Regions from separate parts of the Enterobacter sp. ECC-175 genome, predicted to be linked through region 2. Evidence: riboswitches for the same ligand, from Rfam matches in the RefSeq annotation. Region 2 holds a riboswitch; each other region holds the start of a gene.

Region 1 (9,717 bases), 550 kb from region 2:
TGGCGTTTCTGGAATCACTGGCGCTCGTAGGGCTTGTCCTCCCCGGCACCGTGATGATGGCGGGGCTCGGAGCGCTTATCGGCAGCGGTGAGGTCAACTTCTGGCAGGCGTGGATGGCCGGGATCGTCGGCTGCCTGCTGGGCGACTGGATCTCGTTCTGGCTGGGCTGGCGCTTTAAGAAGCCGCTGCACCGCTGGTCGTTTATGAAAAAGAACAAGGCGCTGCTGGATAAAACCGAGCACGCGCTGCATCAGCACAGCATGTTCACCATTCTGGTAGGCCGTTTCGTTGGGCCAACGCGTCCGCTGGTGCCGATGGTGGCGGGGATGCTGGATCTGCCCGTCGCGAAGTTCGTGGTGCCGAACATTATCGGCTGCGTGTTCTGGCCGCCGTTTTACTTCCTGCCGGGGATCCTGGCGGGGGCCGCGATTGATATTCCTGACGGTATGCAGAGCGGCGAGTTTAAGTGGCTGCTGCTGGGAACGGCGGTGCTGCTGTGGCTGGCGGGCTGGCTGTGCTGGCGGCTGTGGCGCAGCGCGAAAGCGAACGTCGATCGCCTGACGCGCTATCTTCCGCGCTCTCGCCTGTTGTGGCTGGCCCCGCTGACGCTGGGTGTGGCCGTGGTCGCGCTGGTCGCGCTGATTCGCCACCCGCTGATGCCGGTATATGGTGAGATTTTATTGAAAGTGGTCAGCCGTTAAGGACTTTTCCCTCTCCCCGTGGGAGAGGGTCAGGGTGAGGGCATCAGACGGCACAAGGTAAAAGCAAAACGGCAACCAGAGTTGCCGTTTTTAATGTTTGTACCCTCTCCCTGTGGGAGAGGGCTAGGGTGAGGGCATCAGACCGCACGAATCCCCAGCAGTGAAGATGCCCCCGCTCTACCGCTCAGCAGTTCTTCCGTCTTCCCATCCCACAGAATCCGCCCCTCGGCGACGACTACCGATCGCGGCGCAATCCGCGCGGCATCTTCTATGCTGTGCGACACCATCAGCATGGTGAGCTGCTGGCGCTGGCAGACGTCCTGCACCAGCGCCAGCATCTCCTGGCGCAGCGCCGGATCGAGCGCGGAAAACGGTTCGTCCAGCAGCAGCACCGGCTGCTCGCGCACCAGGCAGCGTGCCAGCGCCACGCGCTGGCGCTGGCCGCCGGAGAGCTCGGCGGGCAGACGGTCAATAAAATCCCCAATCCCCATCTGCGCGGCGATGGTCTCGAGCTTTTGCCGCTGGGCGGCGCTGAGCTTCATGCCCGGGTGCATCCCCAGCGCGATGTTCTGCCGCACCGTCAGGTGGGTAAACAGGTTATTTTCCTGAAACAGCATTGAAACCGGACGCCGCGCGGGAGGCGTGCGGGTATGATCCTGATTTTCTATCAGAATCGACCCACTCGCCGGCTGCAGGAAACCGGCAATCAGGCTGAGCAAGGTGCTCTTGCCCGCGCCGCTGGGGCCGAGGATCGCGATCGTTTCACCCTGTTTTACCGACAGCGTGAAGCGCATCGGCAGATGCTGGTAGAGCCAGGTTACATCAGTCAGTTTTAACATCACGCCCCGGAAGTTTTTCGATAACGGTAAATAACGCAAAGCACAGCAGCAGGAGCAGCAGCGCCGTGACGGCCCCGTCCTGGCTGCGGTAGGAGCCAATTTGCTGATACAGCCAGAATGGCAGCGTGCGGAAATCGTCACTGCCGAACAGCGCCACCACGCCAAAATCGCCCATCGATAGCACGCAGGCAAAGGCCAGCGCCTGCGCCAGCGGACGCTTCAGCGCGCGCAGTTCAACCACCTTCAGCCGCTGCCAGCCCTGCATCCCCAGCGACTGGCAGAGCAGGCCGTAGCGGCTGTTCACGTCGCGCATTGGGTTTTCCAGCACTTTAATGGCGTATGGGATCGCCATCAGGGCGTTGGTAAAAATGACGATCCCGTCGGCGCTTTCCGGCAGGCCAACGGTACTGTTGAACAGCAAAAAGAAGCCCGTCGCCAGGACGATGCCCGGCATGGCCAGGATCAGCATCCCCGTCAGCTCCAGCGCTTGTCCAGCCCGGCGGGCCTGACGCGCGTAAAGCTCGCGGCTGCTCCAGAGCAGCATCATGGTCAGAAGAACACAGAGTACTCCCGAGGCGAGCGCGATGCGGACCGAGGTCCACGTTGCCTGCAAGAGCACGGGCTGGCGGAGCACGGACGCCAGGTTCAGGTTGACGCCGTCGACAACGACAGCCATCAGCGGCGGCAGCAGCAGCAGCAGGGCGAGCGCGATAAGGACCACGTCCGCGATGCGGCTGTGCAGGCTATCCTGCGGGTCGCGCCAGCCTGATACCTGATTGCTGCCGGGGTTAAAGGCTTTGCTCAAGCGCTGGGCGAGCAGCACCAGCGCCAGGCAGCAAACCATCTGCACCATCGCCAGCAGCGCGGCGCGGCCGGGATCGTAGTCATAGCTTAGCGCCTGGTAGATCGCCAGCTCAATGGTGGTGGCCTGCGGCCCGCCGCCAAGGGAGAGTACGGTGGCGAAGCTGGCGAAGCACAGCATAAAGATAAGCGCCGCGGTCGGCGGAATGTGCCGCCTTAGCCACGGCCATTCGACAAAGCGGAAGAACGAGACGCCGCGCATGCCGAGCTGGGCGGCAAGCTGGCGCTGCTCGCCGGGGATGCTTTCCAGCGCCTGCAGGAAGAGCCGCGTTGCCATCGGCATGTTGAAGAAGATGTGCGCCAGCAAAATGCCCTTCAGCCCGTAGGGTGAGAACGTCCACTCCAGGGCGAGAAAATGGAAGAGCGAGGCGAGCCAGCCCTGACGCCCGTAAACGCTCAGAATGCCAAACACGGCCACCAGAACGGGCAGGATCAGCGTCATGGCGCACAGGCGCAGCAGGGCCTGCCTGCCGGGAAAACGCCGGCGATAAAGCGCTCTGGCCAGAAAAATGGCCGGGATTGTCGACAGCAGGGCAGAGAGAAACGCCTGCCAGAACGAGAACCGGATAACGTGCCACAGATAGCCGTCGTGCCAGAACGCGAGAAGGTTGCTCTCCGGCGCGTTGAACCACAGCGCAAGAAATGCCCCGAGGCTCACCGCCACCATCAGCACGGCGGCAAGCAGCCCGGGGAGTAGCCAGCCGGGGATCAACGGCTGACGGCGCGTTGCCATTCACTTACCCATGCTGCGCGCTGCGCGGCGACCTGCTGCGGCGTAAACTCCAGCGAGGTTTTTGGCTTAGTCAGCCGATCAAATCCGGCGGGAAGCGTGACGTCGGTGACCGGATACATCCAATTGCCCGTCGGGATTGTTGTCTGGAACGCCGGGGAAACCATAAATTTCAGGAACTTTTCGGCCAGTTCCGGCTGCTTGCTGGCGGCGGTTCGCGCGGCGACTTCTACCTGCAGATAGTGGCCTTCGGCGAAATCAGCGGCCGCGTAGTTGTCTTTCTTCTCGGCGATGATGTGGTAGGCCGGAGAGGTGGTGTAGCTCAGCACCAGGTCGCTTTCGCCTTTCAGGAACAGGCCGTAGGCTTCGCTCCATCCCTTAGTGACGGTGACGGTTTTGGCGGCCAGCTTCTGCCAGGCGTCAGGCGCTTTGTCGCCGTAGACTTTCTGCATCCACAGCAGCAGCCCCAGACCCGGCGTGCTGGTGCGAGGGTCCTCGTAGATCACGCGCCATTTCCGATCGCTTTCAACCAGCTCTTTCAGGCTTTTCGGCGGGTTTTTCAGCCTGTTTTTGTCATACACGAAAGCAAAGTAGCCGTAGTCGAACGGCACAAAGGTGTCATTCTTCCAGCCGCCCGGCACGTTCACGGCATCGGTCGCGACGCCGCTTTTGGCAAACAGCTTCGTTTGCGTGGCCGCGTCCAGCAGGTTGTTATCCAGCCCGAGCACCACGTCGGCCTTGCTGTTTTTGCCCTCCATGCGCAGGCGGTTAAGCAGCGATACGCCGTCCTCCAGCGCCACGAACTTCAGCTCGCAGCCGCAGTCGGCTTCAAAAGCTTTTTTGACCACCGGGCCTGGGCCCCAGTCGGCGGAGAAAGAGTCATAGGTGTAGACCGTCAGAACGGGCTTCGCGAACGCGGGCAGCGCAAACAGCGCCAGCAGGGGAAGACATTTTTTTAACACTTTGCACCTCAGGGTTGAGTGGCAAAGGATTTTGAGAGACAGCCTCAAATCCCTTCGCCGGCGTTATCCGGATCAGGTTCGACGGGTATTATCTCAGCGCACATCAGTGATGCAGCACCCCGTTGAGAACGGCGCTATTGTAATGATTTGGTGAATATTACGAAAGCGTTATGGCTCCGGCGGGGCAAACCAGGCGGATTTAAAATCAAACCAGCCCAGGGTGTTCATCCGCAGGCCGCGCATGCTGCGCTGGCCCTGAATCATCAGCCAGTGATGGATAAGCGGCACAATCGCCTGCTGCGCAAGCAATTGCTGGCACCAGGCGGCCAGGCTCATTTCGCCCGCACGCCACTGGGCGGCGTCCTGCTGCCAGTCACGGTCAATGCAGTGCTGGATCAGCGGCACTTCGTACAGGTGTGAAAAGAGCGAGAAATCAAGCGGCAGGGTGAAGTTGGCGCTGTTGAGCCAGATGTCGCTGACGATGTCTCCGCGGTGCCATTCGTCATAATCCACCTCCTGAATATCAAGGTGAACGCCCTCGGCGGCCAGCAGCTTGCTCATAATTCGGGCAATAAAGCGGTGCTCCACGTGGTCGCGGTAGTAGGTCAGGGTAATCGACTCAAGCCCGGCAGGCTTTTCTCCGTGCACGGGCCGGGCGTGGTGCCAGCGCGGCAGCAGGCCGTAGGCCGGGAACCAGTAGGTCTGGTATTGCTCTTCGGCCAGGTAGATCAGGTTGGACGGAGAGAGGATGTGGCTCACCCACCTGCGCACCTCTCGGCTGGCGCCTCGGCGGCTGCGGGCGTCAAACAGCAGGTAATAGCAGCCCTCTTCAAGACGGCTCTCCACGGCTTTTTCCCCGTCGGTTGGCCCTTCCAGCGTGAGGCCACAGCTCAGCTCTTCGCTGATCTCAGGCAGGACCCACACGTTGACTTCGTCGATCAGCGCGCGAAAGCCGAAGTAGTCGTCAAAGGCGCGGATTTTCAGCTGGTTGCTGGTGTTGCGCGTTACCGCGTAGGGACCCGTTCCTACCGGCTGGCTGGCAAAATGGGGCAGGGATGCCCATTCGCGCGGCAGGATCATCGACGGAACGTAGCCCATGAGCCACGGCAGCCACCGGTCCGGCTCGGTCAGTTCAATATCAATGGTCCAGGCCGTGGGGGAGTGGACGCGCGACACGTGGGCATACAGAGGAAGCGCGCGCGCCCGCTGAAGAGAGTCAATGACGTCGTCCATTTCCAGCTCGCGGCCGTGGTGGAAATGAATACCGGGACGTAAAAAAAAGCGCCAGTGGAGAGGGGAAAGTTGCTGCCAGTGGTGCGCGATATCGGCTTCCAGTTCCCCGTTTTCCTCATTTATCCGCGTCAGGCCGTTGAAGATCTGGCGGGCGATGTGGGTTTCCGAACGGCGCAGCGCCGTGCCGGGGAGCAGGTTTTTCATCGGGCGATAGTAAAGCACGCGCAGGATGTGGCGCCCCTGGCGAAAGCTGCGCCCAAGGTGCGAGACCAGCATCTGGCGGACGGCGGCCTTGTCGCCGACCAGCTGAACCAGCTGGTCGATGCGATCCTGTTCCAGCAGATCTTCCGCGCGCTGCTGCTGTAGCGCCAGCCCGGTATAGAGGAAGGTCAGCCGCGATCGCTTCCCGCGTCCCGCCTCGGCTTCCCAGCTTAGCCAGCCCTGCTGCTGCATGGTGTTCAGCAGCGTGCGCATATGGCGTCGCGAGCAGCTCAGCAGGTCGGCCAGCTCGCTAAGCGTGGTCTCCTTCGATTGCCCCTCGCAGCACTGCCAGAGGCGGATAAACTGTTGTTGCAGACGACCAGAAGGCATAAAAGGGGAACTCCTGACAAAAAACCAGCAATTTATTTATCCCTATATTAGGCCAATAATTCTTCTCGATGAAGTGAGGAGGTAAATTATGAAGAGGTCTACCGCACGTCAGTTTTATCAGCAGTACTTTTCAGCGACGAAGGGAGCGTCCTGGCTGGCCCGCCGGTGTGCAGAGCAACGGCTGAAAATGTTGGAAGATCTGATGCAGTGGGACGTTACGCAACCGACCTCTTCTCGCTAACTCGCCTCGATCATGTGTGACTGAGTATTGGTGCTAATCACCCGCCAGCAAAATGTTTTTGCTGGCTTTTTTCGTTTATCCTTTCACCCAATTTCGATTCCCTTTCACAAGGACTTGCGCATGCTGTGGTTGATGACGATGGGGCGACGCCTGAACGGCGTGTATGCCGCTTTTATGGTGGTGGCCTTTATGATGGGCGTAGCGGGCGCGCTTCAGGCGCCGACGCTGAGCCTGTTTCTCAGCCGCGAGGTTGGTGCGCAGCCGTTCTGGATAGGGCTGTTTTATACCGTTAACGCCATCGCGGGGATCCTCGTGAGCCTGTGGCTGGCGAAGCGCTCTGACAGCCAGGGGGATCGCCGACGGCTGATCCTCTTTTGCTGCGCGATGGCGGTGGGCAACGCGCTGCTGTTTGCGTTCAACCGTCATTACCTGACGCTCATTACCTGCGGCGTGCTGCTGGCGTCGCTGGCGAATACCGCCATGCCGCAGCTGTTCGCGCTGGCGCGTGAATACGCCGATAGCTCGGCGCGGGAAGTGGTGATGTTCAGCTCGGTAATGCGCGCGCAGCTATCGCTGGCGTGGGTGATTGGCCCGCCGCTGGCGTTTATGCTGGCGCTGAACTATGGCTTTACCACCATGTTTACCATCGCCGCCGGGATATTTGTTATTAGCCTGGTGCTGATTGCCTTTGCGCTGCCGTCGGTGGCCCGCGTGGAGCAGACGACGGATAAACCGATGACGGACGTGAGCGGCTGGCAGGACAAAAACGTGCGGATGCTGTTTATCGCCTCGACGCTGATGTGGACCTGCAACACCATGTACATCATTGATATGCCGCTGTGGATCAGCAGCGATCTGGGGCTGCCGGACAAGCTCGCGGGGATCCTGATGGGCACCGCGGCGGGGCTGGAAATCCCGGCGATGATTCTGGCGGGTTATTACGTTAAGCGCTTTGGTAAACGCAAAATGATGGTGGTTGCGGTGGCGGCGGGCGTGCTGTTCTATCTTGGGCTGATATTCTTCCATTCACGCGAAGCGCTGCTGGCGCTGCAGCTGTTCAACGCGGTGTTCATCGGAATTGTCGCCGGGATTGGCATGCTCTGGTTCCAGGACCTTATGCCGGGGCGGGCAGGGTCGGCAACGACGCTTTTTACCAACAGTATTTCGACCGGCGTAATTCTGGCTGGGGTGATTCAGGGCGCGCTGTCGCAAAGCTATGGGCACGGCGTGGTGTACTGGATGATAGCGGCGATTTCGCTGGTGACCCTGATTCTGACGTGTCGCGTTAGGGATGTCTGATTCTGGAAGGCCGCTTCACGAAATGAAACGACTTTATGACAGGTGCCGAGAAGGAGAATAGAGTGCGTGGCGGGTGCTTGAGGCTGTTTGCCTCAGGCTTTCGCAAGAGGCAAACAGTGGAGAGTCCCGCATCAATAAAACTGATGGGGAGACCAACTTCACAACCAACATTGCGAGGTTAGTCTCTTCGTTGCCGAAAAGCAATAAGGAGGCTGGAATGCCAAAACGTACTCTGCTGTTAGGTTTGTTTTTGATCTGTACGACGTTGTTGATCTTCACCTGGATGGTGCGCGACTCGCTCTGCGAGCTGCACTTCAGACAGGAAAAAACAGAGATGGCGGCAGTGTTGGCGTACGAAGCAAAACGTTAACGGTATGGGCGGGGGAGTGTTCCCCGCCACTCCAGCGTGGTTGAGCCTCAACGCACCCTTATCAATGGCCCGCTCCGTGCGGGCCATTGCCTTTAGCCCATAAACGCGGGCTGTTTTTTCTCGTAGGCCGAGATAGCCTCTTCGTGCTGGAGCGTCAGGCCAATGCTATCCAGCCCGTTCAGCATGCAGTGGCGGCGGAACGCGTCAATGCTGAAGCCGTAGCGTTTATCGCCGGCTTTTACCTCGCCCGCTTCCAGATCCACTTCGAACGACATGCCCGGGTTCGCCTGAACCAGCGCAAACAGCTCGTCGACCTCGGCATCGCCCAGCGTGACCGGCAGCAGCTGGTTGTTGAAGCTGTTGCCATAAAAGATATCCGCAAAGCTCGGCGCGATAACCACTTTAAAACCGTAGTCGGTCAAGGCCCACGGCGCGTGTTCTCGAGATGAGCCGCAGCCAAAGTTTTCGCGAGCCAGCAGAATCGACGCGCCTTTGTATTCCGGGAAGTTCAGCACGAACTCCGGATTAGGCACTTCACCCTTATCGTCCAGGAAACGCCAGTCGTTAAACAGGTGTGCGCCAAAGCCCGTGCGCGTCACCTTTTGCAAAAACTGCTTAGGAATGATGGCGTCGGTATCGACGTTTGCGGCGTCCAGCGGGACAACCCGGCCCGTATGTTGCGTAAATTTCTCTGCCATGATTGTCTCCTTATTTCAGGCTGCGGATATCGGCGAAATGACCGGTGACTGCCGCAGCGGCGGCCATTGCCGGGCTGAGCAGGTGGGTGCGCCCACCGCGGCCCTGACGGCCTTCAAAGTTACGGTTGCTGGTGGAGGCGCAGCGTTCGCCCGGGTTCAGGCGATCGTTATTCATCGCCAGGCACATGGAGCAGCCCGGCAAGCGCCACTCGAAGCCGGCGTCGATAAAGATCTTGTCCAGACCTTCCGCTTCCGCCTGTGCCTTCACCGGACCGGAGCCTGGCACCACCAGCGCCTGAACGCCTGGCGCCACTTTACGACCTTTGGCAATCTCTGCCGCGGCACGCAAGTCTTCGATACGGGAGTTGGTGCAGGAGCCGATAAAGACTTTATCAATGGCGACATCGGTCAATGGCACGCCGGGTTTCAGCCCCATATAGGCCAGCGCTTTTTCCGCGCTGGCGCGCTCGACCGGATCGGCGAAGGACGCCGGATCGGGAACGCTGTCGTTGACGGAGATGACCTGGCCGGGGTTAGTGCCCCAGGTAACCTGCGGCGCAATCTCTTCTGCCTGCAGGGTCACGACGGTATCAAAGGCTGCGCCGTCGTCGGTTTTCAGGGTGGCCCAGTACGCGACCGCGTCGTCAAAATCTTTGCCTTTCGGCGCGTGCAGACGGCCCTTCACGTAGTTGAAGGTTGTCTCGTCCGGCGCGACCAGACCGGCTTTCGCGCCCATTTCAATGGCCATGTTGCACAGCGTCATGCGGCCTTCCATGCTCAGCGCCTGAATGGCCTCGCCGCAAAACTCAACCACGTGACCCGTGCCGCCCGCGCTGCCGGTTTTGCCGATAATCGCTAGCACGATGTCTTTCGCGGTGATCCCCGGCGCCGCTTTGCCTTTTACTTCGATCTTCATTGTTTTGGCGCGGCCCTGCTTCAGGGTCTGCGTCGCCAAAACGTGTTCAACCTCTGAGGTGCCGATACCGAAGGCCAGCGCGCCAAAGGCGCCGTGCGTGGCGGTATGGGAGTCGCCGCAGACGATGGTCATACCGGGCAGGGTGATCCCCTGCTCAGGCCCCATCACGTGGACGATGCCCTGATACGGGTGGTTCAGGTCGTACAGCTCAACGCCAAACTCGCTGCAGTTCTTGATCAGCTCCTGCATCTGGATTCGCGCCATTTCGCCGGACGC
Region 2 (9,717 bases):
GATCTTCATCGAGCAGAATTTTGGCCCGCACATAGAGCAGAAATGCGCGACTTTGCCGGACTCCTGCGGCAGCGTTTCGTCGTGGTAGGCGCGGGCGGTGAAAGGGTCGAGCGCCAGGTTGAACTGGTCTTCCCATCGGAACTCGAATCGCGCTTTCGACATGGCGTTATCGCGAATTTGCGCCCCCGGGTGGCCTTTTGCCAGGTCCGCCGCGTGGGCGGCAATTTTGTAGGTAATCAGCCCCTGCTTGACGTCCTCTTTGTTCGGCAGGCCGAGGTGCTCCTTCGGCGTCACGTAGCACAGCATCGCGCAGCCAAACCAGCCGATCATCGCCGCGCCAATGCCGGAGGTGAAGTGGTCATAGCCCGGCGCGATATCGGTGGTTAGCGGGCCTAACGTGTAAAACGGCGCTTCGTGACAGTGCTCCAGCTCCTCGGTCATGTTGCGGCGGATCATCTGCATCGGCACGTGTCCCGGGCCTTCAATCATCACCTGCACGTCGTACTCCCAGGCGATTTTGGTCAGCTCGCCCAGCGTGTGCAGTTCGGCAAACTGCGCTTCGTCGTTAGCGTCGCGAATGGAGCCCGGACGCAGGCCGTCGCCGAGCGAGAGGGAAACGTCATAGGCGGCGCAGATTTCGCAGATCTCGCGGAAGTGCTCGTAGAGGAAGTTTTCCCGGTGATGGGAGAGGCACCACTTCGCCATGATCGAGCCACCGCGCGAGACAATTCCGGTCAGGCGCCTGGCGGTCATCGGCACGTAGCGCAGCAGCACGCCCGCGTGAATGGTGAAGTAGTCCACGCCCTGTTCCGCTTGCTCCAGCAGCGTATCGCGGAACGCTTCCCAGGTGAGGTTTTCGGCAATGCCATTCACTTTTTCCAGCGCCTGGTAAATCGGGACGGTGCCAATCGGTACCGGGCTATTGCGCAGGATCCACTCGCGGGTTTCGTGAATATAGCGTCCGGTGGAGAGGTCCATCACCGTGTCCGCGCCCCAGCGCGTTGACCAGACCAGTTTTTCCACCTCTTCTTCAATGGAGGACGTGACCGCCGAGTTACCGATGTTGGCATTGACCTTCACCAGGAAGTTACGGCCGATGATCATCGGTTCGGATTCCGGATGGTTGATGTTGGCAGGGATAATGGCGCGTCCGGCGGCCACCTCGTCACGCACAAACTCCGGCGTGATGTTCTCCGGCAGGCGCGCGCCAAAGCTTTCGCCAGGATGCTGGTGGCGCAATATTTCGCTGCGGATGCGCTCGCGGCCCATGTTTTCACGGATGGCGATAAATTCCATTTCAGGGGTGACGATGCCCCGACGCGCGTAGTGAAGCTGGGTGACGCATTTGCCCGCCTTAGCGCGTTTTGGCGGCAGCAGGCCGGTGAAGCGCAGTTCGTCCAGGCCGTCGTCGGCCTGGCGCTCTTTTGCGTAAGCCGAGCTTTGCTCATTAAGCGCTTCGCTATCCTGGCGGGCTTCGATCCACGGCTGGCGCAGCTTCGCCAGGCCCTGCTGAACGTTGATAGTAATATCGGGGTCGCCGTAGGGACCGGAGGTGTCATAGACCGGAACGGCCTCGTTTTCCTCGAACTGCGGGTGCTCTTTGCTGCCGCCGATAAGCGTGGGGCTGAGCTGGATCTCGCGCATCGGGACGCGGATATCGGGCTGCGAGCCGGAAATATAGATACGTCTCGAGTTCGGGAAAGCGGTACCTTCCAGAGTGTCGATGAAGCGTTGGGCCTGTGCGCGCTGTTCGCGGCGGGTCAGTTTTGTTGTAGACATAGCGCATTCCAAAAGTGAAGGACATGGCTTGTCAGACGACGGATGAAGCAAGAGAGGATCGCCCGCAGGCGATGCAACAGCAGTTTGACTCTTGTTCCCTTCGCAGGTATTAGCCTGATCAGGTTCCGCGGATCCCGAATTAACGGTCTCAGCCCGTGCTTTCACACTGGGCACTCCGACAAGAAAAATCCCCCTCGTAAGAGGGGCGAATGGTTGTAAATTACTCGTTAACGATTAAGAACTCAAGCAGGCCGCGCAACGTTATCTTCGTTGCTGGCTTTCAAATCGTTGTCCAGCACCAGAGCGATCAGCTTGTCTTCCAGCGTGAATCGCTCCTCCATGGCCTCGCCCAGGTCGGACAGCGCCTGCTGAAACTCAAGATAGTTATCGTGATCGATAGCGTTCTCAAGCGTGGAGTCATAATAATCCATCATCCGCTGGGTGTTGGCTTCCAGCAGAGGATAGAGTTTGCTTGCCGCAATATATGGGCTGGTGCCTTCCATTTCGCGGATAATGCGTTCATAAATATTGAAATGGCCATCTGAAAGGTAGTCGACCAGGCTCTGACAAAAATCATCCAGCGCTTTTTCATTCAGCCGCATGTAAGATTCTTTGCCAGGCTTAATCCCGACCAGATTGTAGTAAGCCACGAGCAGATGCTTGCGGTCGTGTAGCCAGCGATCCACCAGTTTGTTACTTCCACCAACGCGCTCAGTCAGGCTTTCTAGCTGGTTTAACATATTCGACTCCGCAAGGTTAAGATGAAAAGCTGCCCATCCAAAATGTAATAATAATGTTACCAACATGCCTGTGAAGCGAAGGTAGTGCAATAGATATGGATCGTATAATTGAAAAATTAGATCGCGGCTGGTGGATCGTCAGCCATGAACAAAAGTTATGGCTGCCGCGCGGCGAACTCCCTTACGGCAACGCGGAGGATTTCGATCTTGCAGGCCAGCCCGCGCGCAGGATCGGGGAATGGCAGGGCGATCCCGTGTGGTTGATCCAGCAGGTGCGTCGTCAGGATATGGGATCTGTCCGTCAGGTGCTGGATCTGGACGCGGGGCTGTTTCAGCTGGCGGGCCGCGGCGTGCAGCTCGCGGAGTTTTACCGCTCGCATAAATACTGCGGCTACTGCGGCCATGCTATGCACCCAAGCAAGACCGAATGGGCAATGCTTTGCGGCCACTGCCGGGAGCGCTATTACCCGCAGATTGCGCCGTGCATCATCGTGGCGATCCGCCGCGAGGATTCCATCCTGCTGGCGCAGCATACCCGCCACCGCAACGGCATTCACACGGTTCTCGCCGGGTTTGTTGAGGTGGGCGAAACCCTGGAGCAAGCCGTCGCGCGCGAGGTGATGGAAGAGAGCGGTATCAAGGTCAAAAACCTGCGTTACGTAACGTCGCAGCCGTGGCCGTTCCCGATGTCGCTGATGACGGCGTTTATGGCCGAATACGACAGCGGTGACATTGTTATCGACCAGAAAGAGCTGCTGGAGGCGAGCTGGTATCGCTATGATGATTTACCGCTGCTGCCGCCTCCGGGAACGGTGGCACGTCGGCTGATAGAAGATACGGTGGCAATGTGTCGGGCCGAGTTTGAATGACATGTTACACTGTGGCCATGACGCTTAAGGAACTGCAAAAATGACCGAACTGAAGAACGATCGTTATCTGCGTGCGCTGCTGCGCCAGCCAGTTGATGTCACCCCGGTGTGGATGATGCGCCAGGCGGGACGTTATCTCCCGGAGTACAAAGCCACGCGCGCCCAGGCGGGCGATTTTATGTCGCTGTGCAAAAATGCCGAGCTGGCCTGCGAAGTGACGCTCCAGCCGCTGCGCCGCTTCCCGCTGGATGCCGCCATTCTCTTTTCAGACATTCTCACCATTCCGGATGCGATGGGCCTTGGGCTCTACTTTGAAACCGGAGAAGGCCCGCGTTTTACCTCGCCAATTAAAAGCAAAGCGGACGTCGATAAACTGCCCATTCCCGATCCCGAAGATGAGCTGGGCTACGTGATGAACGCGGTGCGCACCATCCGCCGCGAGCTGAAGGGCGAGGTGCCGCTGATTGGCTTCTCCGGCAGCCCGTGGACGCTGGCGACCTACATGGTTGAGGGCGGCAGCAGCAAAGCCTTCACGGTGATTAAAAAGATGATGTACGCCGAGCCGCTGGCCCTGCACGCGCTGCTCGACAAGCTGGCGAAAAGCGTCACCCTGTACCTTAACGCCCAGATCAAAGCCGGCGCGCAGTCGGTGATGATTTTCGACACCTGGGGGGGCGTGCTGACCGGGCGCGATTATCAACAGTTCTCGCTCTACTACATGCACAAAATCGTCGACGGCCTGCTGCGTGAAAATGAAGGCCGCCGCGTGCCGGTGACGCTATTCACCAAGGGCGGCGGCCAGTGGCTGGAAGCCTTAGCCGCCACCGGCTGCGATGCGCTGGGCCTGGACTGGACAACGGATATTGCCGATGCGCGCCGTCGCGTAGGTGATAAAGTCGCGCTGCAGGGCAACATGGACCCGTCCATGCTTTACGCGCAGCCAGCCCGTATTGAAGAAGAGGTGGCATCTATTCTGGCAGGCTTCGGCAAGGGGGAAGGACACGTATTCAACCTCGGCCACGGCATTCATCAGGATGTTCCGCCAGAGCACGCTGGCGCGTTTGTGGAGGCGGTTCACCGGCTTTCTGCCCAATATCATTAGTAAGGAGTGGTTATGGATCTCGCGTCGTTACGCGCTCAACAGATAGAACTGGCCTCATCGGTGATCCGCGAGGATCGTCTGGATACGGATCCCCCGCAGTACATCGGCGGGGCGGACGTCGGATTCGAGCAGGGCGGGGACGTGACGCGAGCGGCAATGGTGGTGCTGAAGTATCCTTCGCTTGAGCTGGTCGAGTACAAGGTGGCGCGCATCGCGACCACCATGCCGTATATCCCCGGCTTTCTCTCCTTCCGCGAGTATCCCGCGCTGCTTGCCGCGTGGGAGCAGCTTTCGCAAAAGCCGGACCTGCTGTTTGTGGACGGGCACGGCATTTCCCATCCGCGTCGTTTGGGCGTTGCCAGCCACTTTGGTTTGCTGGTGGACGTGCCGACCATCGGCGTCGCCAAAAAACGCCTGTGCGGCAAGTTTGAGCCGCTCTCCGCCGAGCCGGGTGCAATCGCCCCACTTATCGACAAAGGCGAACAGTTGGCCTGGGTCTGGCGCAGCAAGGCGCGCTGTAACCCGCTGTTTATCGCCACCGGGCATCGGTTAAGCATGGATAGCGCGCTGGCATGGGTGCAGCGGTGCATGAAAGGCTACCGCCTGCCGGAGCCGACGCGCTGGGCTGATGCGGTTGCATCTTCGCGTCCGGCTTTTGTTCGTTGGCAGGAAATCCAGCGCTGATTCAGGTAAACTGCGGCTAATTTTCGATTCGAGACATCATCATGCTACAAAACCCGATTCACCTGCGCCTTGAGAAGCTGGAAAGCTGGCAGCACGTCACGTTTATGGCCTGCCTGTGCGAGCGCATGTATCCCAACTATGCCGCATTCTGCAAGCAAACGGCGTTTGGCGAAGGCCAGATTTATCGCCGCATTCTGGATTTAGTCTGGGAGACGCTGACGGTAAAAGACGCAAAGGTGAACTTTGACTCTCAGCTTGAAAAGCTGGAAGAGGCGATTCCGGCAGCGGATGACTTTGACCTGTACGGTGTCTACCCGGCCATTGATGCCTGCGTAGCGTTGAGCGAGTTAATTCACTCCCGTCTGAGCGGTGAGACGCTGGAGCACGCTATCGAAGTCAGTAAGGCTTCCATTACTACCGTGGCGATGCTGGAAATGACTCAGGAAGGTCGCGAAATGACCGACGAAGAGCTGCGCGCTAACCCGGCGGTTGAGCAGGAATGGGATATCCAGTGGGAGATTTTCCGCCTGCTGGCAGAGTGCGAAGAACGCGATATTGAACTGATAAAAGGGCTGCGCGCGGACTTACGTGAGGCTGGCGAGAGCAATATTGGTATAATTTTTAACCAATGAGACAACAAAACGTGATTTAACGCCTGTTTTGTCGCACCTCGACTCTTCCCTTCTGCCCCCCGTCTGGTCTACATTTGGGGGGCGAAAAAAAGTGGCTATCGGTGCGTGTATGCAGGAGAGTGCTTTTTTGGCATTTTCGTCGCACTCGATGCTTAGCAAGCGATAAACACATTGAAAGGATAACTTATGAACAAGACTCAACTGATTGATGTAATTGCGGACAAGGCTGATCTGTCTAAAGTGCAGGCTAAAGCTGCTCTGGAATCTACCCTGGCTGCTATTACTGAGTCTCTGAAAGAAGGCGATGCTGTACAACTGGTTGGTTTCGGTACCTTCAAAGTGAACCACCGCGCTGAGCGTACTGGCCGCAACCCGCAGACCGGTAAAGAAATCAAAATCGCCGCAGCTAACGTACCGGCATTTGTTTCTGGTAAAGCACTGAAAGACGCTGTTAAGTAAGACGCGTGGCAGTGAACAGTTTTAACGAAGGGGCGGTAACGCCCCTTTTGTCTATCTGGCGTGGTACGCTCGCGCTGGCAGGCGTGCTGTTACTGTCTGCCTGTAGCCATGATGATTCCCTTCCTCCGTTTACCGCCAGCGGTTACGCGGATAATCAGGGAGCGGTCAGGATCTGGCGTAAAGATTCCAGCGATGACGTTCATCTGCTTTCCGCCTTTAGCCCGTGGCATAACGGCAATACCTCCACGGCGGAGTATCGCTGGCAGGGCGACGCGCTGTCGCTTATCGAGCTGAATATCTACAGCAAGACCCCCGAACACGTAAAGGTGCGTTTCGACGATCGCGGCGAGCTGAGCTTTATGCAGCGTGAAGTGAGCGGTCATAAACAGCAGCTTTCCAGCGATCAGATCGCGCTTTATCGATACCGTGCCGAGCAAATCCGTCAGACCAGCGATGCGCTGCGTCAGGGGCGCGTGGTGCTGCGACAGGGCCGCTGGCACGCAGATGGTACGGTAACCACCTGCGAAGGACAGACCGTGAAGCCGGATCTCGAATCCTGGGCCACTGCGCATATCGAGCGCCGTCAGCGTCATTCATCGGTTGAGGTGAGCGTGGCGTGGCTTGAAGCGCCGGAAGGTTCTCAGCTGCTGCTGGTGGCGAACGAAGATTTCTGCACCTGGCAGCCGACAGAGAAGAGTTTCTGACGTAAATCCCCTCTCCCTTTGGGCTGAGGGATCCCCAGTAATATGGTCATACCTCCATGACCATATTACTGTACTCTTTTCCGAGATTTTTCAGCTCGTTACCCATATTGAGCCGCCGCACTTTCCGGGGAGCATGCCTGATCACTTCCTCTGCCAGCCTCAGGTAAGACAGAACCCGCCTGCACCGGATGCTGCTTGCCTGATAGTGCCAGTGCAGCCGCTGCTTTTCCGCCCTGTAGCCCGCCAGCCACATCACCAGGCTCGCCATCGCCGCGACCATATTCAGTACTTCCAGCCGTCCTTTCCCCTGACTCCGGCTTAGCCTCAGGCCGAACCCGAACCGGGGGCTTTTGTCGTCCCGGAAGTTTTGCTCTATCTGCATTCTGCGGCTGTACAGCTCCATTATCTGGCAGGGCTCCAGTTCCTGCGCATTACTGAACAGCAGCCACGGCTCCTGCGCGCTGCTGCGGTGTTCCCGCTGTGTTTTCGGCATCCCTCCCTTACCATGACGTCCCGCTCCGGGACGTTTATGCAGATAAAACCTTCCGTAACAGGGCGTGCGCGGTTTACGGGACAGAACGCCGTAACCTACATATTTCGGCGTCTGACTGGCCTGCAGCTCGCTGATTTTCATCCATTTTCTCTCGCCCTCCAGCCGGAAGCTGATGCAGCCCCTGACCCGGCCAGTGAAGGTCCAGCCCAGGTGAGCGACATGACGGAACCAGTCCGTCCTGAAGCCCGCGTCGGTAATGACGGTGACGGATTTATCTTTCGGGATGGCATCATGGAGACGCTCGAGGAAGCGGCACTGGACGTCGCTGTTCTGAGCCCGCTCCGCGGGAACGAGCTCGCTCATAAGCGGAAGTGAGCGCCCGTTACAGACCAGACTGGCCCGCAGAAGATGCCAGTTCCTGTCATGCCAGCCGGTCCAGTCGACGGCGATAACACAAAAGGGCATCAGGGACGTGATGGCATGGGTGAGCATATGCTGGATACGGGGAATATCGCGATGAAGGGCAGAATTGCCCAGGGCGCGATCGACACGTTTAATTTTGTTTTTGACATGCGCCCTGCCGGGAAGGTTACGGCCAAGGCTGGTCAGGGTCAGACTGGCACCGTGTGTAAGGGCGACAGCAATGGAAACAAGGACATTAATCCGGAAGGAATGAATACCGGATAAAGACGAGGAGAAAAATCTCTGGCAGACTGTATGTAAAGGCACGATGAGGTCTCTTCTGTTTTGTTGGCGCAATCAGTAGATCACACTTCATCGTGCTTTTCATTTTTCTGGGGATTTCTCAGCCCTTTGGGAGAGGGTGAGGGTGTGAAATTATTCGCCTTGCTCACGCGCAATCGCGCGATAACCGATATCCTGGCGGCTGAAGCTGCCGTTCCAGTGAATATCCGCCATCAGCGCATAGGCACGCTTCTGCGCTTCAGCAACGGTATTGCCCAGCGCGGTCGCGCACAGCACGCGGCCACCGTTGGTGAGTACACGATCGTCATCAGCCAGCTTCGTACCCGCATGGAAGACTTTCGCGCCTTCGACAGATTCGAGCGGCAGACCGTGGATTTCATCCCCGGTGCTGTAATTGCCAGGATAACCGCCCGCAGCGATGACCACGCCCAGAGAGGCGCGCTCGTCCCACTCGGAGGTTTTCTCATCCAGCTTGCCTTCACAGGCGGCCAGGCAAAGATCTACCAGATCGGATTTCATGCGCAGCATGATTGGCTGCGTTTCCGGATCGCCGAAGCGGCAGTTAAATTCGATCACCTTCGGGTTGCCCTGCCTGTCGATCATCAGGCCCGCATAGAGGAAACCGGTGTAGGTGTTGCCTTCCGCCGCCATCCCTTTAACGGTAGGCCAGATGATGCGCTCCATGGTGCGCTGATGCACTTCGTCAGTGACCACTGGCGCAGGGGAGTAAGCGCCCATCCCACCGGTATTCGGGCCGGTATCTGCGTTACCCACGCGCTTATGATCCTGGCTGGTGGCCATCGGCAGGACGTGCTCGCCGTCGACCATCACGATAAAGCTTGCCTCTTCACCGTCGAGGAACTCTTCGATCACGATGCGGTGGCCCGCGTCGCCAAAGGCGTTACCCGCCAGCATATCCTGTACTGCGGCTTCGGCTTCTTCGAGCGTCATCGCCACGATAACGCCTTTACCAGCCGCCAGACCGTCGGCCTTGATGACAATCGGCGCGCCTTTCTGACGCAGGTAAGCCAGCGCGGGCTCCACTTCGGTAAAGTTCTGATATTCCGCCGTCGGGATGTTGTGGCGTGCAAGGAAATCTTTGGTGAACGCTTTCGAGCCTTCCAGCTGCGCGGCGCCCTCCGTCGGGCCAAAGATTTTCAGACCTGCCGCGCGGAAGGCGTCTACCACGCCGATCACCAGCGGCGCTTCCGGGCCGACGATGGTCAGGTCGATTTTCTCGCTTTGGGCAAAGTTCAGCAGCGCCGGGATATCGGTTACGCCGATAGCGACATTTTGCAGCGCGGGCTCCAGCGCGGTGCCGGCGTTACCCGGAGCCACAAAGACGGTTTCCACCTGCGGGGACTGGGCTGCTTTCCACGCCAGGGCGTGTTCGCGTCCGCCGTTACCAATCACTAATACTTTCATTCTGTGCTCCGTGGATTAATGGCGGAAGTGACGCATGTCGGTGAAGATCATCGCGATACCGTGTTCGTCGGCAGCGGCAATGACTTCGTCATCGCGGATTGAACCGCCAGGCTGGATCACGCAGG
Region 3 (9,717 bases), 1.8 Mb from region 2:
AGCAGGCGCAGAACGATACCGTTACGGCCGCCGCGCTCCAGAATCAGACCGTTTTCGAAGCACTTCTTCTGGATCAGGGCAGACAGCTCGCCGTCGCCAGGGAAGCAGCCCATGTGGTCAGCCGCTTCGTTTGGCTTCACGATTTCAATGCCGATCATCATGCCCAGACCGCGAACGTGGCCGATAACCGGATAGCGTTTCGCCATCTCTTTCAGCTGGCCTTTCAGCCATTCGCCCTGTGCGGCCACTTTGCCCGCGATGTTCTGGTCTTTCAGGATTTTCAGCGTGGTCAGGCCGGTTGCCATCGCCAGCTGGTTGCCGCGGAAGGTGCCGGTGTGGTGGCCTGGCGCCCATGCGTCGAACTGCTTTTTGATGCCCAGTACGGCCAGCGGCAGACCGCCACCGACGGCTTTAGACATCACGATGATGTCTGGCTCAATGCCCGCGTGTTCGAAGGCGAAGAATTTACCGGTGCGCGCGAAGCCCGCCTGCACTTCGTCAAGGATCAGCAAAATGCCGTGTTCCTGCGTCACTTTACGGATGCGCTGCAGCCATTCGGCCGGAGCCGGGTTCACGCCGCCTTCGCCCTGAACCGCTTCCAGGATCACCGCGGCAGGTTTACGCACGCCGCTTTCAACGTCGTTGATCAGGTTATCGAAGTAGTAGGTCAGCGCCTTCACGCCCGCTTCGCCGCCGATGCCCAGCGGGCAGCGGTACTCGTGCGGGTATGGCATGAACTGGACTTCTGGCATCATGCCATCAACCGCTTCTTTCGGAGACAGGTTGCCGGTCACGGACAGCGCGCCGTGGGTCATGCCGTGGTAGCCGCCGGAGAAGCTGATAATCCCGCTGCGGCCGGTGACTTTTTTCGCCAGCTTCAGCGCGGCTTCAACGGCGTCAGCGCCGGATGGGCCGGTGAACTGCAGGCAATACTCTTTGCCCTGGCCTGGCAGCAGAGAGAGCAGATATTCGGAAAACGCGTCTTTCAAGGGCGTAGTCAAATCGAGGGTATGTAACGGCAAGCCGCTGGTAATGACATTTTGGATGCTTTTCAGCACATCAGGATGATTGTGGCCCAGCGCGAGGGTGCCTGCGCCGGCTAAACAGTCAAGGTATTCTTTATTATCTGCATCGGTGATCCACACGCCTTCTGCTTTGGTAATCGCTAAAGGCAGCTTGCGCGGATAACTCCTGACGTTAGATTCAAACTCGGCCTGACGGGCCAGATAGGTTTCGTTGCTTTTGTGGGCATCTACAGTGTCAATACGGACTTTATCCGTCATCATATCTCTCCTACAACCGCGGCTTCGCTATGCGCCACGATTGAATAAATAGTATAAAAAATAGATGGGGCCTGAAAAAACGCCGCCAATATAGAGCCTTTTGAGGTTGGGCTCAATGGTTAATTTGTTTGCGGTTTTATGACAAACGTAAAGGAACCGCACCCCACCATGAAGCGCGTGAAATCTGGAGAAATATCATTGAATAAAAACAGTCAATTGCGCGGTGAAGTCGGGGCGTAGTTTGTTACAAAAATAATCAATAAAAGGCCCAGCGAAGCGGGGGAAATCGCGGGTAAAAAAGGGGCAGCAGCGCGTTAGTCCCTTAACGCGCTGTTTATAAGATCAACTACCGGGCAAAGCCATCGAAAACGCCGTTCTTGTTTACGGCCACTTTGCCGCTTTTGTAAACAATGATGTCGACGATCCCCTGGCTGTAAACGGTGGCGCTTTCCGTCGTTTCAATTACCGCGGCTGGCTTGCCGTCTACGGTTAAGATACCGTCGCTGCCGCGCTTAATTTCCATATTATCGTAATGCTTTATGAACGCTTTTTTAGTCGCCTGCGCTTTTTGTACCGGATATTGCGCCCGGGCATTTTCCAGCGCCTGTTTTTCAGAGGCCTGCAGCATTGCGGCACGTTCGCCTTCGCTAAGGGCGCGGTGTGAGCAGCCCGAGAGCGTCAGGATAAAAAATAATGCGGTTAACCACTTGTTCATATATTTCCTGCTATTTAAAAGCGCAAAGATTAATACCGCCGTTTAAATCGGTAATTAATCGGTGCTTATTGTATTAACGATCAGAACCCAACCCCGACGCCCGCACCCACGGCAAAGTCATCGTTGGTCGTGGTACTGAATCCTGTTTTGACGATGGCGTTTCCGGCATGGAAAGAGGCGCCGACGCTCACCGCAGATTCGCTTTTAAAGGTGCCCGCCCCGGCGGAAAACATCACCGTTTGCGCCTGCTCGACCTGCGGCATAGAGGCAATCGCGACGGCCGCCGCCGAGCCGCTTCGGGCCTCTTTTTGGTTCTCCTCAACCTCATTTTTCAGGGCGCCAAACTGCGCGTTGGTCGCCCCCTCCAGAGAGGTAATACGTTCTTCATGATTCTGCAGCTGGCCCGCCTGCGCCTGCAGCTCATCGCTGTTGGCCCGGCTGCGGGACTGCACGCGCGCCACGGCTGCCCGGTTAGCGGTGGCTACGGTTTGTGCATCCACCGCCAGCTGCTGCGCGTAAGCGCCTTTGCTATACGCCTGGTTCGCCTTATCAGCCGCGCTCTGAGTCGCCTTATCCTGACGATCGCGGTCCGCCTGAAACGTACTCTTCTCGACCTTTCCGTCTATCGCGCTGGTGTTGGCGCTGATTGATTTTTTATTTTCAGCGATGCCCGCAACGTTCGTCAGAATGCTGGTGGTATTGGCATGTATATTTTTACCGTTCAGGTCGGCGGTGATTTGCGCATTTCCCGCCGCGGCCAGCGCCGTGTGGGCCGTTTTGTCCGCCCCAGCAGCCGCCGCACCGGCCAGGCTGGCGTTAAGCTGCGCGACGTTCGCTTTGGTGCTGGCGTCGTTAGCCGTATCCTGCGCAATTGAGATCTGCAGATCGTGGCGTTTATCGGTTTGCCCAGCGCTATAGACGTCGCTGGACAGGCCGGAAAGTTGACCTGCGAGCTGATCAATGGCTATTTCGACATTGCCGCCCGAATTGAGCGAAACGTCCGAAGCCGGAGTGGAAGCGTTTACACTGAACGCACTAAAAGAAGCCATAATAATTATGGCCTTATTGGTTTGTAACATTGCTATCATCTCTATAATTTATATGGGCTTAATTACGCCAGCCATTTTAAATAAATGGCATTTGCTACTCATAGACAAAGGCAACCATTGCGGCTGCGTATTTATAGATTCTGGAGTAATTAAGTGGCATTACTATCCCTCTGATTCATTAATAAGATCTTGATGCAGATCACTAAAATTTGCGATTTGTATGGCTTGGGAATGATCTTATATAAATATAAAAATTCATATAAATCAATATATTGAATGACTGGTTTTCGAAAGATATATGACCCGTTTTCATTCGGAATGGAGAGGGGTGAGAATATCCATAAAATAAAAGCGGAAATATAACGAATGAAATAAGGGCTTGCAAAGAGCAGGGTATTACTCTACAAATGGTCAACAATTGACTCGGGGTGCCCTTCTTAAATGAAGGCTGAGAAATACCCGTATTACCTGATCTGGATAATGCCAGCGTAGGGAAGTCAGATGCCTTCCCGGTCATCGCTTCTTCACGTAAGGCAGGAGCGAAACCATGCAGCCTGACCTGCTCGATCTACACGTTTTACATCAGTTCCACACCCATTCGCCCCTCACGCACTGTATGACCAACGACGTCGTGCAGGCCTTCACCGCCAACGTTTTACTGGCTCTCGGCGCCTCCCCGGCGATGGTGATTGAGGCCGAAGAAGCGGAACACTTTGCTGCGGCGGCAGACGCTCTGCTGATTAACGTCGGTACGCTGACCGCGCCGCGCGCCCAGTCGATGCGCCGGGCGATTGAAAGCGCCGTCGCGGCGGGAAAACCCTGGACGCTCGACCCGGTTGCCGTCGGCGCGCTGGCGTTTCGCACCCGCTTTTGCCAGCAAATTCTTTCCCTTAAGCCCGCCGCCATTCGCGGCAATGCCTCCGAAATTCTGGCCCTGGCCGGAATGAGCGAAGGCGGTCGTGGCGTAGATTCCACCGACAGCGCGTCCGGCGCGTTGCCCGCGGCGCAGGCGCTGGCCGAACGGACCCGCGCCATCGTCGTGGTCACGGGGGAGGTGGATTACATCACCGACGGACAGCGAACCCGCACGGTCGCCGGCGGAGACCCGCTGATGACCCGCGTGGTAGGGACGGGGTGCGCGCTTTCTGCGGTTGTGGCGGCCAGCTGTTCGCTGCCGGGGGATCGGCTGGACAACGCGGCGGCGGCCTGTAAGTGGATGAAGCGCGCCGGGTCGCGCGCGGCTGCGGACGCTCGCGGGCCGGGCAGCTTCGCCTCCGCTTTTCTTGACGCGCTGTACGCGCTGGAGGTGCAGGCATGAAGCGGATTAACGCACTCACTATCGCAGGCACCGATCCGAGCGGCGGGGCGGGGATCCAGGCCGATTTAAAAACCTTCTCCGCGCTTGGCGCGTACGGGTGTTCGGTCATTACCGCGCTGGTGGCGCAGAATACGCGCGGCGTGCAGTCGGTCTACCGCATTGAGCCGGATTTTGTCGCGGCCCAGCTGGACTCCGTGTTCAGCGACGTGCGTATCGATACCACCAAGATTGGCATGCTGGCGGAGACGGATATCGTGGAGGCCGTGGCCGAGCGGCTGCAGCGCTATCAGGTGCAAAACGTGGTGCTCGATACCGTGATGCTGGCGAAAAGCGGCGATCCGCTGCTCTCTCCGGCCGCGGTTGACACGCTGCGCAAAAAGCTGCTGCCGCAGGTGGCGCTCATTACGCCAAACCTGCCCGAAGCCGCCGCGCTGCTGGATGCGCCGCACGCACGGAATGAACGCGAAATGAAGGCGCAGGGCCACGCGCTGCTGGCGCTGGGCTGCGGTGCGGTGCTGATGAAGGGGGGACATCTTGACGATGCCGAAAGCCCCGACTGGCTGTTCACCCGCGACGGGGAGCAGCGTTTTACCGCGCCGCGCGTGCAAACGAAAAACACCCACGGGACGGGCTGTACGCTCTCCGCGGCGCTGGCCGCCCTGCGCCCGCGACATCAACGCTGGAATGATACGGTGCTCCACGCCAAGACCTGGCTTTCCGCCGCGCTGGCGCAGGCCGACACGCTGGAGGTCGGCCACGGTATTGGGCCGGTTCATCATTTTCACGCGTGGTGGTAACGCGGCGCGATGTACACGAATCGAGCCAGCAGAATGTGCTGAATAACGTTGCAAATGGTGGAAAATCTGTTAAGTCGGTACCAGGCTTAGTCTGCCCACAACGCTGTGGGCCTGGATAACACGCTACGGGAGAATAGCTATGACCGATATTGCGCAGTTGCTTGGCAAAGACGCCGACGGCCTTTTGCAGCATCGCTGTATGACCATTCCATCCGACCAGCTTTACCTGCCTGGCCACGACTACGTAGACCGCGTGATGGTGGATAACAACCGTCCGCCGGCGGTGCTGCGAAACATGCAGACGCTCTACAACACGGGCCGACTGGCCGGTACGGGCTATCTGTCCATTCTGCCGGTTGACCAGGGCGTTGAACACTCTGCGGGCGCGTCGTTCGCGGCCAATCCGCTCTATTTCGATCCGAAAAACATCGTGGAGCTGGCGATTGAAGCCGGCTGTAACTGCGTGGCGTCAACCTACGGCGTGCTGGCCTCCGTATCTCGCCGCTACGCGCACCGCATTCCGTTCCTCGTCAAGCTGAACCACAACGAAACCCTGAGCTACCCGACCGAATACGATCAGACGCTCTACGCCAGCGTTGAGCAGGCGTTCAATATGGGCGCGGTGGCAGTCGGGGCGACGATCTATTTCGGCTCCGAGCAGTCTCGTCGTCAGATTGAAGAGATCTCCGCGGCCTTCGAGCGCGCGCACGAGCTGGGCATGGTGACGGTGCTGTGGGCCTATCTGCGCAACTCCGCGTTCAAGAAGGACGGCGTGGACTATCACGTTTCTGCCGATCTCACCGGGCAGGCGAACCACCTGGCGGCCACGATTGGTGCGGATATCGTCAAGCAGAAAATGGCGGAGAATAACGGTGGCTACAAGGCGGTGAACTTTGGCTACACCGATGACCGTGTCTACAGCAAGCTGACCAGCGATAACCCAATCGACCTGGTGCGCTACCAGCTGGCGAACTGCTACATGGGCCGCGCGGGGCTGATTAACTCCGGCGGCGCGGCGGGCGGTGAAACCGACCTTTCTGACGCGGTACGCACGGCGGTGATTAACAAACGCGCGGGCGGCATGGGGCTGATTCTGGGCCGTAAGGCGTTTAAAAAATCAATGGCCGACGGCGTGAAGCTGATCAATGCGGTTCAGGATGTCTATCTGGACAGCAAAGTCACGATTGCCTGACGCCTCCATCCCCCTCTCCCAGTGGGAGAGGGGACAGGCCGAGCGCGGTATGGTTTTCTCCCTCTCCCGTGGGAGAGGGGTGGGTGAGGGCATCATCGCGCACCGTGTAAAACATCAGCGCAGCAGCACGCAGTCCGGCGGCAAGCGGCACTGCAGCGCGCCCGGAATGACCTCAATGCGGAACTGCGTCCCGCTCAACGGCTCGCCGTCAAGGTTAAACGTCATCCCGTGCGGGGCGTTAATCTCAAACCATGCCGATTTCCCGGCAATGATATTCGGGCTCTCTTCCGGCTGCGTCAGCGTGGTAAACAGCGCGGGCAGCAGCCCGTCTCCGGTAAAAATACGCAGCTGGAGCTGACCGTCGTTGATCAGCGCCTCCGGGCACAGCTGCTGTCCGCCGCCCGCCTGGCGGCCGTTGCCGATCCCAATGACCAGCGCGTCGCCCTGCCAGTGGAAATTCTCGCCGTGAATCTCACAGCGGTCGGGCTTCAGCGTATCCATGCGCATCAGGCCATGAATCAAATACGACACGCCGCCCAGCGCGGCCTTTAGCTTCTCCGGCGTTTCGCTGGTGATGCGGGTGCCAAAGCCGCCCGTGGCCATATTGATAAAACAGGTTTTATCATTCACCTGGGCAATATCCACCGCGGTCGCCTTACCGAGGATCGCCAGCTGGAGTGCTTTGCCTAACTCCTCCGGAATCCCCGCGCTGGTGGCGAAATCATTGGCCGTGCCGAGCGGTAAAATGCCCATCGCCGGACGTTCAGCCGCGTCCAGATCGACAAGCGCGCTCGCAATTTCGTTGATCGTGCCGTCGCCGCCGCCGGAAATGATGGTCTCGACGCCCAGCCGACGGCCTTCGTCGATATAGCGCGCCGCGTCGCCTTTCTCCCACGTGACGCGCACGTGGATGCGGGCTCCGTCTTCGCGTAGCGCGGTAATTGCCTGGCGCAGAATATCGTTGCCTGCACTTTTGCCATTCAGAATCAATAAACTGTCTGGATAGGTTGCCATTTACATTATTCCCTTTTTAGCTCTATCAAGAGTGTATCGCAGCGGGGAAAAAAGCGGGTAAGAACTGGACGAAAGGCAAAAAATAAGCCCACGTAAGGGAGATTACGCGGGCTAAGGAGGTGGTTCCTGGTACAGCTAGCATTTATGGGTTATGTTTTTCAGCGGGAGGGATAATACCCGCATTGAGCGAAGCGGTATGTGATCCGATTCTAAGAATCATCCCCGCGTGAAAAAATTACCCTGATTAACTATTTGCCGTGGGGATTACGCGTGCTTTCGCCGTTGAAGTTGCGCATCAGCAGCGCAAATTTCAGCTCGATCTCTTCCGGCACCGGCAGCCAGACGGTGTGCCCGTCGCCCGGTGCGACCTCAATCGCTTCCCCTTTGCCGTTTTCCAGATGCTCCAGCTTGAAGTTCATGTTGCCCTGCGGGGTCATCAGCTCCAGGCTGTCGCCCTTGGTGAACTTGTTTTTCACCGCCACGGCCGCCAGCGCGCCCTTGCGCTCGCCGGTGAAATCGCCGACGAACTGCTGGCGCTCGGAAACGGAGTAGCCGTGCTCGTAGTTCTGGTAGTCGTCGTGGGTGTGACGACGCAGGAAGCCCTCGGTATAGCCGCGGTGCGCCAGGCCTTCTAGGGTTTCCAGCAGGCTGGTATCAAACGGTTTGCCGGCTGCGGCATCGTCGATGGCCTTACGGTATACCTGGGCGGTGCGCGCGCAGTAGTAGTAAGACTTGGTGCGGCCTTCGATTTTCAGGGAGTGCACGCCCATCTGCGTTAAACGCTCAACGTGCGCAATGGCGCGCAGATCTTTCGAGTTCATGATGTAGGTGCCGTGCTCGTCTTCAAAGGCGGTCATGTACTCGCCCGGACGCTTGGCCTCTTCAATCATAAATACGCTGTCGGTCGGCGCGCCGATGCCGAGCGTCGGCTCCACGTTGGTAACCGGAATCGGCTCGTGCTTGTGGACGATATTGCCGATGTCGTCTTCTTTGCCTTCCTGAACGTTATATTCCCAGCGGCAGGCGTTGGTGCAGGTGCCCTGGTTCGGATCGCGCTTGTTGATATAGCCGGAGAGCAGGCAGCGGCCGGAGTAGGCCATGCACAGCGCGCCGTGAACGAAAATTTCGATTTCCATATCCGGCACCTGGGTGCGGATCTCTTCGATCTCTTCGAGAGACAGTTCGCGAGACAAAATGACGCGGGTCAGCCCCATCTGCTTCCAGAACTTCACCGTCGCCCAGTTGACGGCGTTGGCCTGCACGGACAGGTGAATGTCCATCTCCGGGAAGTTTTCGCGAACCAGCATGATTAAACCCGGATCCGACATGATCAGCGCGTCCGGCCCCATATCCACCACCGGCTTCAGGTCGCGAATGAACGTCTTCAGCTTGGCGTTGTGCGGCGCGATGTTAACCACCACGTAGAATTTTTTGCCAAGGGCATGCGCTTCGTTGATGCCGAGCTGCAGGTTCTCGTGGTTGAATTCGTTGTTACGCACGCGCAGCGAGTAGCGAGGCTGGCCCGCGTATACGGCGTCGGCACCATAGGCGAAAGCGTAACGCATATTTTGCAGCGTTCCCGCCGGGGAGAGGAGTTCCGGTTTAAACATGTTTGTTCTCGTTCTGATGACAGGTCAGATCCGCGCGCACCCGGTGCCGCGGTGAGGGGATGATCCCCTACTTTAAGGGCGGGCATTGTAGCGCCGAGGGGCAGGGAGGTAAACCATTACGCCCGTTTATCCTTCCGTATTCTTTCCCTCGTCTGCGAAAAATAGGTCGCGCTTTTTTTGGTGACAATCCCAGATTGTGGTAAAGCGCCGGGCATTGGTCGCGGTGTAAAGCACGGTATGACGGATATTTTTATGCCCAAGATAATCCTGAATAAGGCGCGTGTCGTTACCCCGATCGGCCAGGGCGTAGCCGCACGCATGGCGCAGCATATGCGGATGAGATCGAATGCCGGACGCTGCGCCATACGTTTTTAATAAATTACGAATATGCTGCCTGGAAAGCGGGCCACCCTTTTGCGACAGGAATAGCCAGTCGCTTTCTGCGCCGCGCCAGTGATTACGTTGCTCTTTCCAGTTAATCAGCGCTTCTATCTCGTCGTCAAAGAGAGGATGCTGCGTTGAGAGGCTGTTCTTCAGGCGGCGAATAAAAATAGTGCGCCCTGGAATATCAATATCGGAGAGAAAGAGTTGGCGTGCTTCGCTGACGCGCAGACCGTGTACAAAGCACATTTTAAACAGGCAATAGTCACGCAGGTGATATTTACCCTGGCGAGTCGCAAGCAGAATTTTATCGATTTCGTTAGCCGTTAAATATTTTCGCTTGCTCATAATTTTCCCG

The links. Region 2 has a riboswitch for thiamine pyrophosphate ahead of thiC (phosphomethylpyrimidine synthase ThiC). Riboswitches for the same ligand answer to the same signal wherever they lie in the genome.
Region 1: it holds a riboswitch for thiamine pyrophosphate, as region 2 does, so the genes downstream of both, thiB (thiamine ABC transporter substrate binding subunit) here and thiC (phosphomethylpyrimidine synthase ThiC) in region 2, are expected to answer to the same signal.
Region 3: it holds a riboswitch for thiamine pyrophosphate, as region 2 does, so the genes downstream of both, thiM (hydroxyethylthiazole kinase) here and thiC (phosphomethylpyrimidine synthase ThiC) in region 2, are expected to answer to the same signal.

Annotation. Positions count from the first base shown of each region.
Region 1 covers NZ_CP143776.1:1,356,324-1,366,040, forward strand. Annotated here, with positions in the region: gene V1599_RS06385 (DedA family protein) at 1-701, shown strand, start outside; gene thiQ (thiamine ABC transporter ATP-binding protein ThiQ) at 839-1,540, opposite strand; gene thiP (thiamine/thiamine pyrophosphate ABC transporter permease ThiP) at 1,524-3,134, opposite strand; gene thiB (thiamine ABC transporter substrate binding subunit) at 3,110-4,093, opposite strand; TPP riboswitch at 4,125-4,225, opposite strand; gene sgrR (HTH-type transcriptional regulator SgrR) at 4,262-5,917, opposite strand; gene sgrT (glucose uptake inhibitor SgrT) at 6,006-6,158, shown strand; gene V1599_RS06415 (sugar efflux transporter) at 6,279-7,457, shown strand; gene V1599_RS06420 (Hok/Gef family protein) at 7,675-7,827, shown strand; gene leuD (3-isopropylmalate dehydratase small subunit) at 7,920-8,525, opposite strand; gene leuC (3-isopropylmalate dehydratase large subunit) at 8,536-9,717, opposite strand, start outside.
Region 2 covers NZ_CP143776.1:802,486-812,202, forward strand. Annotated here, with positions in the region: gene thiC (phosphomethylpyrimidine synthase ThiC) at 1-1,779, opposite strand, end outside; TPP riboswitch at 1,858-1,967, opposite strand; gene rsd (sigma D regulator) at 2,022-2,519, opposite strand; gene nudC (NAD(+) diphosphatase) at 2,615-3,388, shown strand; gene hemE (uroporphyrinogen decarboxylase) at 3,429-4,490, shown strand; gene nfi (deoxyribonuclease V) at 4,503-5,174, shown strand; gene V1599_RS03885 (YjaG family protein) at 5,216-5,806, shown strand; gene hupA (nucleoid-associated protein HU-alpha) at 5,993-6,265, shown strand; gene V1599_RS03895 (DUF1481 domain-containing protein) at 6,277-6,969, shown strand; gene V1599_RS03900 (IS4 family transposase) at 7,016-8,020, opposite strand; gene V1599_RS03905 (hypothetical protein) at 7,943-8,149, shown strand; gene purD (phosphoribosylamine--glycine ligase) at 8,300-9,592, opposite strand; gene purH (bifunctional phosphoribosylaminoimidazolecarboxamide formyltransferase/IMP cyclohydrolase) at 9,608-9,717, opposite strand, start outside.
Region 3 covers NZ_CP143776.1:3,570,496-3,580,212, reverse strand. Annotated here, with positions in the region: gene V1599_RS17080 (diaminobutyrate--2-oxoglutarate transaminase) at 1-1,286, opposite strand, end outside; gene V1599_RS17075 (hypothetical protein) at 1,630-1,998, opposite strand; gene V1599_RS17070 (YadA-like family protein) at 2,079-3,047, opposite strand; TPP riboswitch at 3,462-3,559, shown strand; gene thiM (hydroxyethylthiazole kinase) at 3,595-4,365, shown strand; gene thiD (bifunctional hydroxymethylpyrimidine kinase/phosphomethylpyrimidine kinase) at 4,362-5,162, shown strand; gene fbaB (class I fructose-bisphosphate aldolase) at 5,302-6,354, shown strand; gene yegS (lipid kinase YegS) at 6,469-7,368, opposite strand; gene yegQ (tRNA 5-hydroxyuridine modification protein YegQ) at 7,617-8,978, opposite strand; gene V1599_RS17040 (tyrosine-type DNA invertase) at 9,105-9,707, opposite strand.